2 regions of the Glutamicibacter sp. 2E12 genome follow, and region 2 is predicted to be linked to the other one. Evidence: riboswitches for the same ligand, from Rfam matches in the RefSeq annotation. Region 2 holds a riboswitch; the other holds the start of a gene.
What was found. Region 2 has a riboswitch for S-adenosylmethionine ahead of ACP3TE_RS05925 (O-acetylhomoserine aminocarboxypropyltransferase/cysteine synthase family protein). Riboswitches for the same ligand answer to the same signal wherever they lie in the genome.

Region 1 (7,550 bases), 450 kb from region 2:
ATTTTCGTCCTGCTGGTATTCCAAACCGAGCACTGGATGGCTGTTGCCGGTGCGGAAATAGGTCTTGGAAGTCGAGACGCTGATGCAGATCACCGGCAGCTGGGCAAAACGTTCACGGTATGCCTGTGAGTTCAAAAAATGTTGGAAGAGCTGTCCATGGAGATCACCAAAATCTTCTGGCAGCACCGGAGCTCCGCTGTCATTACATGAGGCTGGAAGCACTACGCTGAAGTCGTAATCGCGGACATAAGAAGAAAAATTATTGCCGACTATTCCCTGGGTTCGAGTGCCTAGTAGTTTATCCACGATCGTGGTTTCAAGGACTTCTAAAAGGGGAAACTTCTGGTAGTTATTATCGGCAGTGAAATGCACATTGGCAGAAATGATTTCCAATTCCAGCGCATAGCGGTCTCCCTGGGGATTGTCCCAGTGAACCAGGGAATTGAAGCGGCGGTTGATCATTGTTAAAGCATTGTTCAGGTTCTCTTCGCGGCGCTCTCCACGCGCCAAATTGGCGAAGTTCGTGGTGGTGCGCGAATTTGTCGAAGGGGAGTAATTCTCGTCGAATTTAGTGGTGCTAATGCTGAAGGTCAACGCGTCTGCCATGATGGCCAATCTGTTTCTGAGGGGACCGTGGTGGGCCGAGGGGAAGTCGTTGCGTCAATCATGCAGGGTGATTCTTGATATCAGGTAACTCGATATAACTATGGATTGATATAGACTCTGGCTATGGTTCAGGGAACAAATGGCTTGACGCTGCAGCAGCTGCGCTATTTCGTGGCGGTAGCCTCCGAGGGGTCCATCTCGGCTGCCGCCGACTTGATTTACGTCGCGCAGCCCAGCATGTCGGCGGCGATGAAGGAGCTCGAATCGCGGGTGGGGCGCACCTTGCTGGTGCGCTCGGCCAGGGGAGTGACGCTCACCGCCGAAGGCGCAGAATTCCTGGGCTACGCCCGGCAGGTGCTCGAGCAGGTGGAGCTTCTTGAGCACCGCTACCTCGGCCGCCCTTCCGCCAGACGACTGCTGGGCGTCTCGACCCAGCACTACTCCTTTGCGGTGGATGCGTTTGTCCGGATGGTGCAGGCCAGTGGAGCCGAGGAATACCAGTTTTCGCTGCGCGAGACCCGCACCGAGCAGATCATCGAGGACGTGCGCACGCTGCGCAGCGACATCGGGATCCTGTACCGCAACGACTTCAACCGGAAGGTCATCGACAAGCTGCTGCGCGAATCGCGGCTGGTCTTCCACCCGCTGTTCCTGGCCGATCCGCACATTTTCATCTCGCGCAGCAACCCGCTGGCCACCCGTGACCAGGTCACCCTCGAAGACCTCGAAAACCTGCCCCGGCTGACCTTCGATCAAGGCGCGAACAACTCGTTCTACTTCGCCGAGGAAGTGCTCTCCACACGCTCCAGCCAGCGGGAAATCCAAGTCTCGGACCGTGCGACCATCTTCAACCTGATGATCGGCCTGGGAGGGTACACGATCTCCACCGGCATCATCAGCGACGAGCTGGATCCATCCATCGTTGCCATCCCGCTGGACATCGACGAGCGCATCGAGATCGGCTGGATCGATCACGCCGCGATCCCGCTCACCGACCAGGCTCAGCGCTACCTGCAAGAAGTCCGCGCAGTGGTGGCCAGCTTCGGGGTGGAAGTGCTCGGCTGAGCCGCCAACAGCGTAACCCCCGGTCATCGAGTGCCGCTCCATCGTCATAAACTTCCGGGAAAACCTTGAAAGTCTCGGGGTTTTTCTCATTTTGGTGCGTCATAAAGTGGCGCCAGCCACCGCGTCATCATGACAAGTGCACGACATATGAAGCTTGGCGGCCTTGTATGAAGCCGGCCGCCCGATAGCGCTTGCACCCCTCGCAGCCCATGGCCAACCATGGAAGAACAACAAACCATCAAGAGCGACTAAGAGATCTGGCTCGTTGACGTCGCAGCAACCATCGGGAAACCGAAAGGTGCTAATGCCAGGAACGATGGAGCAGTTCCGAACGCGTTTTTGCGCGTTGCGCTTCGTGTTGCCACACGACGCCAATCGGTGCACTCCCTCGCAGAGAATCGAGGAGGAGCTATGAGCCAAGGAACCGACGCGGTGCACGCAGGGTACCGCCCGAGCGGAGACTTCCGCCCGATGCTGCCGCCATTGCACAATTCTGCAGCCTACCAATTCCAATCGCATGCCGAAGCGATCGAGAAGTTCGCGCTGCGCCAGGCCGGCTTCACCTACTCGCGTACCGGCAACCCCACTGTCTCGATCCTCGAGCAGCGCGTGGCCGCGCTGGAAGGCGGGGCCCAGACGGTAGCCACCGCTACCGGCCAGTCCGCCGTCGCCCTGTCCCTGCTGGCCCTGACCCAGGGACCCAAGCACATCGTGGCTTCCTCCTCGCTCTACGGCGGCACCGTGGACCTGCTCACCGACACCTTCGCCGACTTCGGGATCCGCGTCAGCTTTGTCGACCAGGCCGATCCTTTGGCTTGGGCTGCGGCCATTGAGTCGGACACCCGGGCGTTCTTCCTGGAGTCGGTCTCCAACCCGCTGTGCACCGTGGCCGATATCCCGGCCATTGCGGCGATCGCCCACGAGCACAACATCCCGGTGGTAGTGGACAACACCCTGGCCACCCCGCTGAATGTGCGCCCGCTGGAACTCGGTGCCGACATCGTGGTGCACTCGGCCACCAAGGGCCTGGCCGGACACGGCTCGGTGCTCGGTGGGGTCGTGGTGGACTCGGGGAAATTCGACTTCTCCGATGCCGCCCGCTGGCCGCAGATCGCCGCCCCGCGGGTGCGTCTGAACAACACCTCGCTGCTTGAGCGCCACGGACCGGCCGCCTACGCAATGCTGGTGCGCTCCAAGTTCCTGCACGATCTGGGCCCGACCCTGGCCCCGGCCAGCGCCCAGGGAATCCTGGCCGGAATCGAAACCCTGCCGGTGCGCGCCGCCCACGTGCAGCGCAGCGTCACCAGGCTGATCGACGCGCTTGCCGAGTATCCGGGCATTGCCGCCATCCACCACCCCGCGCTGCCCGAGCACCCCAGCCACGAGCTGGCCCGGGCGCTGGCGCCGAAGGGCACCGGCTGCGTGCTGGCCATCGAGCTGGCCCACCCGGCCCTGGTTTCCCCGGTGATCGACGGGCTCAAGCTGATTTCCCTGGCCGCGAATGTGGGGGACACCCGCACCATGGTCTCCCACCCGGCGACCATGACGCACTGCCGGCTCTCGGAGCAGCAGCTGGCCGACGCCGGCCTGAACACCTCCACCCTGCGCCTGTCGGTCGGTCTGGAAGACCCCGCCGACCTGCTCGCAGATATCACCCAATCGCTGGATCTTGCATTGGCCGCAACCCAGGCCACCGCCGGCACCAAGGAAGTGAGTTTCGCATGAGCGGCTTCAACACCCTCGCCGTCCACGCCGGCCAGCACAAGGACCCGCACACCGGTGCGGTGATCCCGCCGATCTACCAGACCAGCACCTTCATCCAGGACGGCATCAACGTGCTGCGCGCCGGGCACGAATACTCGCGCGGCTCCAACCCGACCCGCAACGGGTTCGAATCCCAGCTCACCGCGCTGGAAGGCGGCGCCGCCGGCTTCTCCTTCGCTTCGGGGATCGCGGCCGAAGATGCGCTGCTGCGCGCGGTGCTTCAGCCGGGCGACCACATCGTGCTGGGCGCCGACGGCTACGGCGGCACCAACCGGCTGATCTCCAAGCTGCACGGCAAATGGGGGATCACCTCTTCGGCGGTGGACATCACCAACCTGGATGCGGTGCGCGCCGCGCTGCGCCCGAACACCGCGCTGCTCTGGGTGGAAACCCCGTCCAACCCGCTGCTGGGCATCGCCGACCTGGCCGGGTGGGCGGCCATCGCCCGCGAACACGGCGCCCTGCTGGTGGTGGACAACACCTTCGCCACCCCGTACCTGCAGCGGCCGCTGGATTTCGGCGCCCACGCAGTGGTCCATTCCACCACCAAGTACATTGGCGGGCACTCCGACGTGCTCGGTGGTGCGGTCATCGTGGCCGATCACCTGCACCGCGGGCAGAGCCTGGCCGAAGCCGTGGGCTACCAGCAGTTCGCCGGGGGAGCGGTCTCCGGTCCGCAGGATTCCTACCTGGCCGCCCGCGGGCTGAAGACCCTGGGCCTGCGCATGGAACGCCACGGGGCTACCGCCTCCACCCTGGCCCGCTGGCTCGATGACCAGCCCGAGGTCACCCGCGTCTACTACCCGGGACTGGAACGCCACCAGGGCCATGAACTGGCCAAATCCCAGTCCGCGGCCGGCCGTGGCTTTGGCGGGATCCTCTCGTTGCAGCTCTCCGATGAAGCCGCCGCCCGCGCCTTCGCCCAATCCATGGAGTACTTCCAGCTCTCGGTCTCCCTGGGCGGGGTGGAATCCCTGGTCTGCTATCCGCGCGAAATGACCCATGCTTCGCTGATCGGCACCCCGCTGGAAATCCCGGCCAACCTGGTCCGCCTCTCGGTGGGCATCGAGGAAGCCGACGACCTGATTGCCGATCTGGAACGCGGGCTGGCCGCGGCCGCGAAAGCAACCAGCGCGGACAGCATCCAGCACCGCAGCCTGGCCACAGCCTGACCTAAGGGCAAGTGGATTGAAACATGCCGTGTAAGGAGGACACTGACATCGGCGAACTGCCGATCCTAGTCTCCGCCTGCGATTACCCAATTTTGAAGGTCTGCCACGAAATACTGGTAATCAGATTCGGAGATTCCTCGGAGCTGTGGCCGAGTCGGGGACTGCGATATGTAGTAATGCCGTTGATGCTTGACTTTCAGGCTCACTCTCACGCTTTTCTAAGGTCCGTCCTCAGCGGTGGGAAGTTTAGGGATTTCAGCACACCGGTCTGCCAAGACCCGTAACCGGGGATGGCGAGTGATTGCCTGAATCAATTTCTCATCCGGGATTCTCAATTCCGAGAGGGCAGCGAGGTAGGTAATCAGATGAACAGAGTCGGAAATGATTTTGAGCTGGTAGAAGTTACTGATGTCGCGGTGCTTCTTCGTTCCGCCATGGGCGACGTGATGCCGTGCCCATACGGCCCAATCGACCCACTTTTCGACATCGAGTTGGAGTTGTGTTTTGAGCTCTGCCGGGAGCTTGTCATGCAATCTGATCAGACGGTTTTTCAACTCAGTATTTTTTCCTCCGTCAAGGCACCAGGTATCGAACCCCTCAGCGGCTGCGAGAACTTGGCTTAAATGCTCTTCTACCATGAGTGGCGAGTGGCCGATGAGTCCAACTACCAAATTCCACGCATACTGCGCCTGTGCTCCAGAGGTTAGCCGTTGCCAGGCCTCCAAGAAGTTACCAAGCGACACATCGTTGAAGGTGAAGACGGTGCCACCAGCCTCGGTGTAAAGATCCGGTTCGCTTTGATGTCCCGTATAGCACAAAAGGGAGACTTCTTCACCGTCAACAGTCTGCGCCTTGATCGACTCGACACCGCTCGTATTGAACGTCGCCAGACTCATCAGGCCCAAGAGCGGGCTGGTTCTGTGGAGTAGCTCCTCAGCAGAACTGGACAAATCATCGATGAGTGCAACTTCTGCATCGGCACTGGCGAAAAGCTCGATACTTGCCCCACGACGCCGCCGGTTTGTCATGAAGCTTAATTTCAGAGCAGGGTCAGCTTCGGTTGCTGGAGAGATCCAAGGTCGTGTTGCATACGTATTGATGCTGTAAGTCGTGTCCGCTATTGAACCTGTGGCCCAACCTGCCCGATAACCACCAATTACTGGCAGCGTGAATGGGCAGAGGTAAGTCCCGTCCTCCTGTTTTTCGCCCGGATGCTCGACTCCCTCGATCTGTGTCCACAGCGGTGCACCGAATCGTCCGTCGCTTGTTAGATAGTAGAGATTATCAAGCGCGACCCTGAAGCTGCGAAACTCGCGGCAGTCGGCGGAGGCCACATGCGCGCCAACGCAGACCCACGAGGAGTGCCAGAATTCTTCTTGGATCTGACTTCCCATTTTTGCCTTGTAGCTTCTGCGTTCTGCACCCCATATGCAGACTTTTTTCCCAGAATCGAGCTCGCCATAGATTGTGCTTGGCAAAGTGTCGCTTTCGAATTCACGGCTACGCTGGAACCATTCGTTGGCTTGCTCTTTCTGTGGCTCCGGAGGGAGCCCTCCAATGAGTTCCAGATCTGCACCTGAATTCTGACTCCAAGTAATTATTCCGGGCACGCGATTAGCTGGTGATTCAGGAAAGTAAAACCAGCCCTTGAGCCGGTGGTCATCGCTTGTCTTCATGGTACACAGCCTAGCTGCTGCAAACATCACTCGAATATTGATCTAAAGTGACGCTGATTGATTTACCATATTGGGCGGACAATCGCTCCATCAGGGGTGGACACTACGTCACTGGTTATAAAGCTGAAAATTGAGTTTCTCCGTAGGTTCGGAGCGTTCCGACATAGATTGGATAGATCCGCTGTGGAGTCAAGTGCCGGAATCTTTTTATCTACTCAAATCGACGGCATCGGAAGCCGCGAGGGCATTAGGAAAATAGGGGTGCCCATGGAATGTGAAGAGGTTCTCGTGACAGCACTAAGCCGCGGTGAGCCCCTGGTCGTTCAAGGCCAACCAGCACTCAGGTACAGACTGAACTGCGAAGGGAGGGTCCTCATAACTGAGAATATTGTTGAAAGACTAGGTATCCAGTTGGTGGGTGAGGCGGCCTGAGCGCCGTAGATTCGCGAAGAAGGCGATGCACAGACCCAATTTCATGTCGTATCATTACCATTTGCCGAACATGCCAGGTTTAAGAAATCGAGCAACACTGAACTGGCCAGTCTGATAAATATTTGAGCCAACCTGGATGCCAATTACAGGAAGGGAACCAACCGAAGTACTTGCATGAGTAGCCGTGCTCGATGGGCAGGTAACTGAGACCCTGAGTGCCATTGTCGTTCCAATCAGTACCAAGGCGGAGTTCCGTTCCTTAGGGTCCTTTATTGAGGCACCGCAAAATGACTGGGCTTCCATCGCAACGCAGAAGTTCCCCTCGAATCCGTGGATTCTGCGAGAGGAGCTGTCCATGGTGGCGGTGCTGGATCGGACCGAGCGTTTCAGCACCATAACTGGCGAGCTGTGGCTGCTCGTGGAGCCCGATTCGGGCAGCCGGCCACACAAATCAGGCGTTGGCTTCCAGATGCTTCGCTGCCAGCACGAGGTAGTGGTCAGCATTGGTCTTCAAGCCGGCGACTTCCTCATCGCTCAGCTCGCGGCGGACCTTGGCAGGGACACCGGCAACCAGCGAACGCGGCGGAACCTGCGTGCCTTCCAGCACCAGTGCACCGGCAGCAACCAGCGACTGCTCGCCGATGAGGGCACCGTTCATGACGGTGGCGCTCATGCCGATCAGGCAGCCATCGCCCACGCTGGCACCGTGAACCACTGCCGAGTGGCCTACCGAGATGCCCGCACCCAGGGTGCAAGGAAAACCTTCATCAGCGTGCAGCACGACGTTGTCCTGCAAGTTGGTGCCTTCGCCTACGCGAATCGGCGCTGAATCGCC
Region 2 (7,550 bases):
GGGCACCTGCCCGGGTTGCCAGGCTGCGAACGCATAGTTGCTGTCTAAGTAAACCCCTAGATTTGCCATCGTCATCAGCGCAGCTGCTGTGCGATGGATAAAACCAGATAAACCCTAAACAATCCGGAAGGAAAGAGCACATGTCTGAGATGACTGCAGGTCAGTGCCCAGTAGTTGGCGGCGCGGGTCGAATTCACCCTACCCAGGGCAATGCCAACACCGAATGGTGGCCGAATAAGCTGAATCTGAGGATTCTGGCCAAGAACCAGCAGGTTTCCAACCCGCTGGACGAGAACTTCGACTACATTGAAGCCTTCAATGCCCTCGACTTGTCGGCAGTAAAAGCCGACCTGACCGAAATCATGACCCAGTCGCACGACTGGTGGCCAGCAGACTTCGGCCACTACGGCCCGTTCTTCATCCGCATGGCTTGGCACTCCGCAGGCACCTACCGCTCGCACGACGGCCGTGGCGGCGGCGGCGCAGGCCAGCAGCGCTTCGCTCCGCTGAACTCGTGGCCTGACAACGTTTCGCTGGACAAGGCTCGCCGCCTGCTGTGGCCAGTGAAGAAGAAGTACGGCCAGTCGATTTCCTGGGCCGACCTTATCCTGCTGGCTGGCAATGTGGCTCTGGAAGACATGGGCTTCGAGACCTTCGGTTTCGCCGGCGGCCGCAAGGACGTTTGGGAAGCAGATGACGATGTCTACTGGGGCCCTGAAAAGGTCTGGCTGGACAGCGAACGCTACACCGGCAAGCGAGACCTGGATGCTCCTCTGGCAGCAGTGCAGATGGGCCTGATCTACGTGAATCCTGAGGGTCCTGACGGAAATCCGGATCCGCTGGCCTCGGCCGTAGACATCCGCGAAACCTTCCGCCGCATGGGCATGAACGACGAGGAGACCGTCGCGCTGATCGCCGGTGGCCACACCTTCGGCAAGACCCACGGCGCGCATGCCGATGACAAGATCGGCCCGGATCCAGAAGCAGCTCCGCTCGAAATGCAGGGACTGGGCTGGAAGAACGGCCACGGCACCGGCAAGGGCGCGGACACCGTCTCCTCGGGTCTTGAAGTCACCTGGACCTACCACCCAACCCGCTGGGACAACGAGTTCTTCCACATCCTCTTCGCCTACGAATGGGAACTGTTCGAATCCCCAGCAGGCGCCAAGCAGTGGCGCCCGGTCAACAATGGCGGAGCCGGCTTGGTCCAGCCTGCATTCGAGACCTTGGAACACCGCGAGCCACGCATGCTTACCAGCGACCTGGCCCTGCGCTTCGACCCGGTCTACGGCCCGATCTCCAAGAACTTCAAGGAGAACCCAGACCAGTTCGCAGACGCCTTCGCCCGCGCATGGTTCAAGCTGACCCACCGTGACATGGGCCCGAAGTCCCGCTACTTCGGCCCAGAGGTTCCTGCTGAGGACCTGCTCTGGCAGGATCCACTGCCAGCAGCTCCGCAGACCACCTTGGGTGCAACTGAAGTTGCCGCACTTAAAGCCCTGATCAACGATTCGGGACTGACCGTCCAGCAGCTGGTATCCACGGCTTGGAAGGCCGCTTCGACCTTCCGCAGCTCGGATAAGCGCGGCGGCGTCAACGGCGGCCGCATCCGCCTGGAACCACAGGTCTCCTGGAGCGTGAACCAGCCTGAACAGCTCAAGCCGGTAATTGCCAAGCTGGAAGAGATTGTTGACAACTTCAACGCCACTTCCGGGATCAAGGCTTCCTTCGCGGACGTCGTTGTCCTAGCCGGCAACGTCGGAGTCGAGCAGGCAGCCCTGGCAGCTGGCCAGCAGGTCGAGGTTCCATTCACCCCGGGCCGCGTAGACGCAACCCAGGAGCAAACCGACGTTGACCAGTTCGCATGGCTGGAACCAGTTTCCGACGGATTCCGCAACTACGACTCGGGCTTCGTCAAGCTGCCTAGCGAGTACTTGCTGATCGACCGCGCGAATCTGCTGGGCCTCTCGGCACCGGAAGCTACCGTACTGCTCGGTGGACTGCGCGTCATCGGCAATAACTGGGACGGCTCCAACTTGGGCGTCTTCACCGACACCCCAGGCGCGTTGACCAACGACTTCTTCGCGAACCTGCTGGAGCTGGGGTTGGAATGGACCCCGTCCGCTGACGAACAGACCTACACCACCACCGATGGCCGCTGGACCGGTAGCCGCGTGGATCTGGTCTTCGGTGCCAACTCCGAGCTGCGTGCACTGGCCGAGGTTTACGCTTCGGATGATGCCAAGGAGAAGTTCGTCAATGACTTCGCCTCCGCTTGGGCCAAGCTCATGGACGCAGATCGCTTCGAACTGCGCAGCAAGTAGCAGCTGCTGGGCTGCAAGCCCGTAGCAATTAGTGCTGGGCTGCTGCTTCCCGCAAGGGAGGCAGCAGCCCAGCACTTGTTTCATGCGGGAACTGCCCGTCAGAACAGCGTCGCGGCGCCGCTGGCGAAGTCCGGGTTCTCCAGCTTCAGCAGCTCGGACTTGGCTTCCAAGCCTCCCAGGTAGCCGCCCAATGAACCATCGGTGCGCAGCACCCGATGGCAGGGCAGCACGATGGGAATCGGGTTGGTGGCGCAGGCTGAACCGACGGCCCGCACCGCCTTCGGCTTGCCGATCTGCTGCGCCAGCTGGGCGTAGCTCAAGGTACGCCCGTAATCGATATGACCCAGTTCCAGCTGCACCTGGCGGCGGAACTCGGTGGAGAGCTGCAAGTCCACCGGAAGATCGAAGCCATGCCGTTGGCCCGCGAAATACTCATCCAGTTGCCGGACGGCACCATCCAAGCTCGACTTGTCGCGCAGGATCCGCGGGCTGAGCCTTTCCGAGAGCACCTCCAGAATCCGGTCATGGCCTTCGGATTCAAAAGCGACCCGCACCAGCCCGGCATCGGTACTGGCCAGCAGCAAGGCCCCCACGGGGCTATCGACCACGCGATAGGCAACATCAACAAGTTCCAGTGCACGGGCCCGTTCAACGAGCCGGCCCTGCAGCGAGTCGAGGATTTGCGCTTCAGCGGCCGTAGCCTGCTGCCGATAATTTTTTCCGTTCATGGCTGCTCCCGCCATAGTTCTTGGTCATCCATCCGGGCCCGCAGATTCTTGATCCCATCGGCCCCCGAACGCCGGGCGGCAGCTTCGGTGCCGGAAAGGATTCCGGCAATTTGCGCGTAGCTCATTCCGCCCAGGTAGCGGTAGGCCACCACCTGCCGCTGCTTGCCAGGAAGCTGGTTCACCTCATGCCACAGCTGCAGGTTTTCCAACTGCAGATCCGGCCGTTGGGCCGATGGGGCCAGGCTGTCCACGTCTTGGCCGACGAGGATTTCCGGCTTGTTCCTGCGCAACTCGTCAATGGCTTTATTCCGGGCAATACGCACTAGCCATGCCAGGACATTGGCGTCTTCAGGCAGTTGCGGGTACGCCTTGAGCGCGGCGAGGAACGTTTCGGACCAGGCGTCTTGCGCGCGGTGCTCATCAAGCAGGGCACGGCAAACGCGCAGGACGTTCAGTCCATAGTCCTGGACTATCCGCTCGAACGGTGCTTGCATGGCTCTCCTGGAATTCTTGCGCCTTCATGGCTTCTCACCATGTAAACGTACGAGGAGACCATTTTGTGAGGCGTGAACGAAAAAAAATTTACTTCTCGCAGAGACCCCATGGATTCCTAGAATGCCACCAGATCCAATTCGCTGGCGATCTGCTCAAGGCGGATCAAGTCCAAGTGGAGCATTTCGCCATTTTCCACGCCTTGGGGATCCGTGGTTCCGGCCAATGCGTCGCGGATGGTGCGCATGGTGGCCCCATGGCTGACAATCATGACCTTGCGCCCGGCATGCCTGCTGGCCAAGTCCAGCAGCGCTGGCACTGCACGGCTCAAGATCTGGGCACGCGGCTCACGCAGGTCCTTGGCAGCAGCCGATTCCGCTTCGCTGACCTCGGCCATGATCCGGCCTTCCAGCGGGCCGAAGCCGCGTTCAATGAGTTCCGGAACAGCGTTCCCCGTCTCAGCCCCGATCTGCTGGGCAATCAGCGCGGCAGTTTCCTGGGCACGTTCCAAGGGTGAAGCAAGTACCAGCGACCAATTCTGGCCGATGAGCCTGCGTCCGACCTCGCGAGCCTGTTCGCGCCCGGTATCGTTCAACGGAATATCGGTTCGTCCCTGCAAGCGTCCTGCAAGGTTCCAGTCTGTCTGCCCGTGTCGAACCAATGCCAGAGAAGTATCCATGAATCCAGCCTAACCGGGGCAACAGGTATCGAAGAATCTCCGATATCAGCTCCAATACGCAACGTTACGACTCATAGTTGGGTCACGAACGGTCATGTTGCGAAGATTATTACACCATCCCGAGCGGCTGAGAGATCTGGTTCGATGACGCCGCAGCAACCTGCCACATCCGGTGGATACGGTGCTACCGCCAGAAACGATGCAGCCGCTTACCCGTTGGACCACGGCAGGAAGCGACATTGATTCCGGGATTCCTGCCTCGATCGCGGCCCGCCCTGCGGTGCACGCGAAACCCCAGTCGACAAGGAGTCGTAAGCCACCATGGCAGATCACAAGTTTGGTTTCCGCACCCGCGCATTGCATGCCGGAGGCACCCCCGATGCCGAGCACGGCTCACGCGCAGTGCCGATCTACCAGACCACTTCGTTCGTTTTCAAGGACGCTGACGATGCGGCCAACCTCTTTGCCCTGCAAAAGTACGGCAACATCTACTCGCGTATCGGCAACCCGACCGTGGCGGCTTTCGAAGAGCGCATGGCTTCGCTGGAAGGCGGCATCGGAGCGGTAGCCACCGGCTCGGGCATGGCCGCGGAATTCGTCACCTTCGCGGCCTTGGCCCAGGCAGGCGACCACATCGTGGCATCCTCCAAGCTCTATGGCGGCACCATCACCCAGCTGGATGTCTCGCTGCGCCGCTTCGGCATCAACACCACTTTCATCGACTCCAATGATCCCGCCGACTTCGAAGCGGCGATCCAGGAGAACACCAAGGCCGTCTACACCGAAGTTGTGGCCAACCCGTCCGGCGACATCGCTGACCTGAAGGGCCTGGCCGAGGTGGCGCACCGCCACAATCTCCCGCTGGTGGTCGATTCGACGCTCACTCCCCCGTACATCCTGCGCCCTATCGAGCACGGCGCGGACATCGTGATCCACTCGGCTACCAAGTTCATCGGCGGGCACGGCACCACCCTGGGCGGCGTGGTCATCGAGTCGGGCAAGTTCAACTGGGGCAACGGCAAGTTCCCCACCATGACCGAACCGGTAGCCAGCTACGGCAACGTCTCCTGGTGGGACAACTTCGGCGAGTACGGCTTCCTGACCAAGCTGCGCAGCGAGCAGCTGCGCGACTTCGGACCGGCCCTGCCGGCCCAGTCCGCATTCCAGCTGCTCCAGGGCCTGGAGACCTTGCCGCAGCGCATGGACAACCACCTGTCCAATGCGAAGCAGGTCGCGGCCTGGTTGCAGGCCGATGAGCGCGTGACCTACGTGAACTACGCGGGCCTGGAGTCCCACCCGCAGCACGCGCAGGCCAAGGAGCTGCTGCCCATGGGCGTCGGCTCGGTCTTCAGCTTCGGGGTCAAGGGCGGGCGCGAAGCCGGCTCGAAGTTCATCGAGGCCCTGCAGCTGGCCAGCCACCTGGCCAACATCGGCGATGCCCGCACCCTGGTGCTGCACCCGGCCTCCACCACCCACCAGCAGCTGAGCGCCGAGCAGCTGGTCTCCGCGGGCGTGCCAGAAGATTTGATCCGACTGTCGGTAGGGCTGGAAGATGTCGAGGATATTCTCTGGGATCTGGACCAGGCGCTGGCCGCTTCGCAGGAAGTGATTGCCGGTTCCGCCGCAGGGTTCGAGGCACCGGCCTATGACGGTTCCGCCTGCGCATTGCCAACCGCTTCGAAGGGAGCAATCTAATGGCTGCCGTTGAAACCACTTGGGAAGGCCCGGGAGCCGCACAGCGCCTGGAGATCCTGCGCGACACCAAGTCCATCGCCATTGTCGGCGCCTCGAACAAGCCATCGCGCGCCAGCTATTTCGTGGCTACCTACCTGCTCTCCTCCTCCAAGTACAAGGTGTACTTCATCAACCCGGTACTCGATGAGATCCTGGGCCAGCCGGTGTACAAGTCGCTGGCCGATCTGCCGGAAACCCCGGATCTGGTGGAGGTCTTCCGCAAGCACGATGACCTGCCTACCGTGTTGGACGAGGCTCTGGCCGTAGGCGCGAAAACACTGTGGCTGCAGCTGGGATCCTGGCACGAGGAAGTGGCCCAGCGCGCCGAGGCCGCGGGCATGAATGTGGTCATGGACCGCTGCGTGAAGATCGAGCACGCGCGCTTCCACGGCGGCCTGCGCCTGGCTGGATTCAACACCGGCGTGATTTCTTCCAAGCGCCAGGTACTTGCCTAGGGAGTCCAAGATTCCAGGAAATGGGTGCATGCAACATTGCGTTGCATGCACCCATTTTTCTGCGGCAATTCCCCGGAATCGGCCGGTTTGGTCAACGACGCTGAACTTTTGCACGGAGCATTCCGAAGGAAGAACAAGACCTCTAACGAACCATGGTCGACGCAATTGGCCCACGGCATGCCGTGGGTGTGGCCCCGAAGTGCTCGACGCGTTCAATCACAGATCGAAAAATCTGCAAACCACAGCACTGCAACGCAAGGCCAAACGACCCAAACCCTAAAACAGGCAGAGAGAATCGATTTCGATTCGCTACGAGCGCGAACGAAAGAAGAAAAATCCCGCCCGCACTGCTATATGAAAACTCAATTCCCCTGGCCCGAGAACATTCCAGCATCTCGCAATAGCATTGCGCCTGAGCTGGTCAAGTTTTTGGGACACGAACTTTGATCTTTTTGTACATTTCCTCAAGCCGTCAAAGCTAGAGGATCCCTTTCCTGATATGAGTCCAGAACCGCCTGGGGCTAACTCCGCCATTTGCCGTATACGGGCGCTTCCGGTTGTACCAAACCGCGATGCACTCCTTCACTGCGGCACACGCAGCCACCCTGCTGCTGAAGAACCTGTGGTGGAACATTTCCTTCTTGGTCGTCCAGAAGGCTGACTCGGCGACGGAATTATCCCAGGGACACCCCGGCGCGTCCCGTCGACTACCGCACCCTGTGCGCAGCACACCACCTCTGGAACGCGCCGAGGTACATTGGGGCCTCGGTCTGAATGGAACACACTACCAAACTGGATGAACGCCTGCGACGCAGCAAGCCCCCTCGAGTCAATGGCCAACTACGTTTACATGTTCTTACCCATTGACCAGCCCACGATCTGTCGCGAATTCAAATCGATCACCGTCGCCAAATACAACCAGCCTTCACCGGCGCGCAGGCAGGCAATATCGCCTAACAGTTTCGCCGCAAGCCGCGAGGAGCGGAAGTCAGGCATGCCGAGATTGTCGACCCTATGGTTTTCTATACGCACCGTCCGGGATTGGCGCTCACGCACGGTCGTGGTTTTGAAGGCGCTCATCCGCCTGGCCCGGATTCTCAGCTCTTTCATGAGCGACATCACCGTGGATGTCGAGATG

Region 1: linked by a shared signal. The riboswitch ahead of ACP3TE_RS03785 (O-acetylhomoserine aminocarboxypropyltransferase/cysteine synthase family protein) and the one ahead of ACP3TE_RS05925 (O-acetylhomoserine aminocarboxypropyltransferase/cysteine synthase family protein) in region 2 are both predicted to bind S-adenosylmethionine.

What each region holds. Positions count from the first base shown of each region.
Region 1 covers NZ_CP188297.1:828,072-835,621, reverse strand. The annotation lists gene ACP3TE_RS03795 (DUF1852 domain-containing protein) at 1-606, opposite strand, end outside; gene ACP3TE_RS03790 (LysR family transcriptional regulator) at 730-1,671, shown strand; SAM riboswitch class I at 1,904-1,994, shown strand; gene ACP3TE_RS03785 (O-acetylhomoserine aminocarboxypropyltransferase/cysteine synthase family protein) at 2,083-3,396, shown strand; gene ACP3TE_RS03780 (cystathionine gamma-synthase) at 3,393-4,607, shown strand; gene ACP3TE_RS03775 (HEPN domain-containing protein) at 4,826-6,283, opposite strand; gene ACP3TE_RS03770 (gamma carbonic anhydrase family protein) at 7,167-7,550, opposite strand, start outside.
Region 2 covers NZ_CP188297.1:1,277,706-1,285,255, forward strand. The annotation lists gene ACP3TE_RS05900 (Fur family transcriptional regulator) at 1-37, shown strand, start outside; gene katG (catalase/peroxidase HPI) at 141-2,324, shown strand; gene ACP3TE_RS05910 (methylated-DNA--[protein]-cysteine S-methyltransferase) at 2,423-3,052, opposite strand; gene ACP3TE_RS05915 (RNA polymerase sigma factor) at 3,049-3,546, opposite strand; gene ACP3TE_RS05920 (histidine phosphatase family protein) at 3,663-4,223, opposite strand; SAM riboswitch class I at 4,335-4,429, shown strand; gene ACP3TE_RS05925 (O-acetylhomoserine aminocarboxypropyltransferase/cysteine synthase family protein) at 4,545-5,918, shown strand; gene ACP3TE_RS05930 (CoA-binding protein) at 5,918-6,412, shown strand; partial or broken gene ACP3TE_RS05935 (IS3 family transposase) at 6,877-7,550, opposite strand, start outside.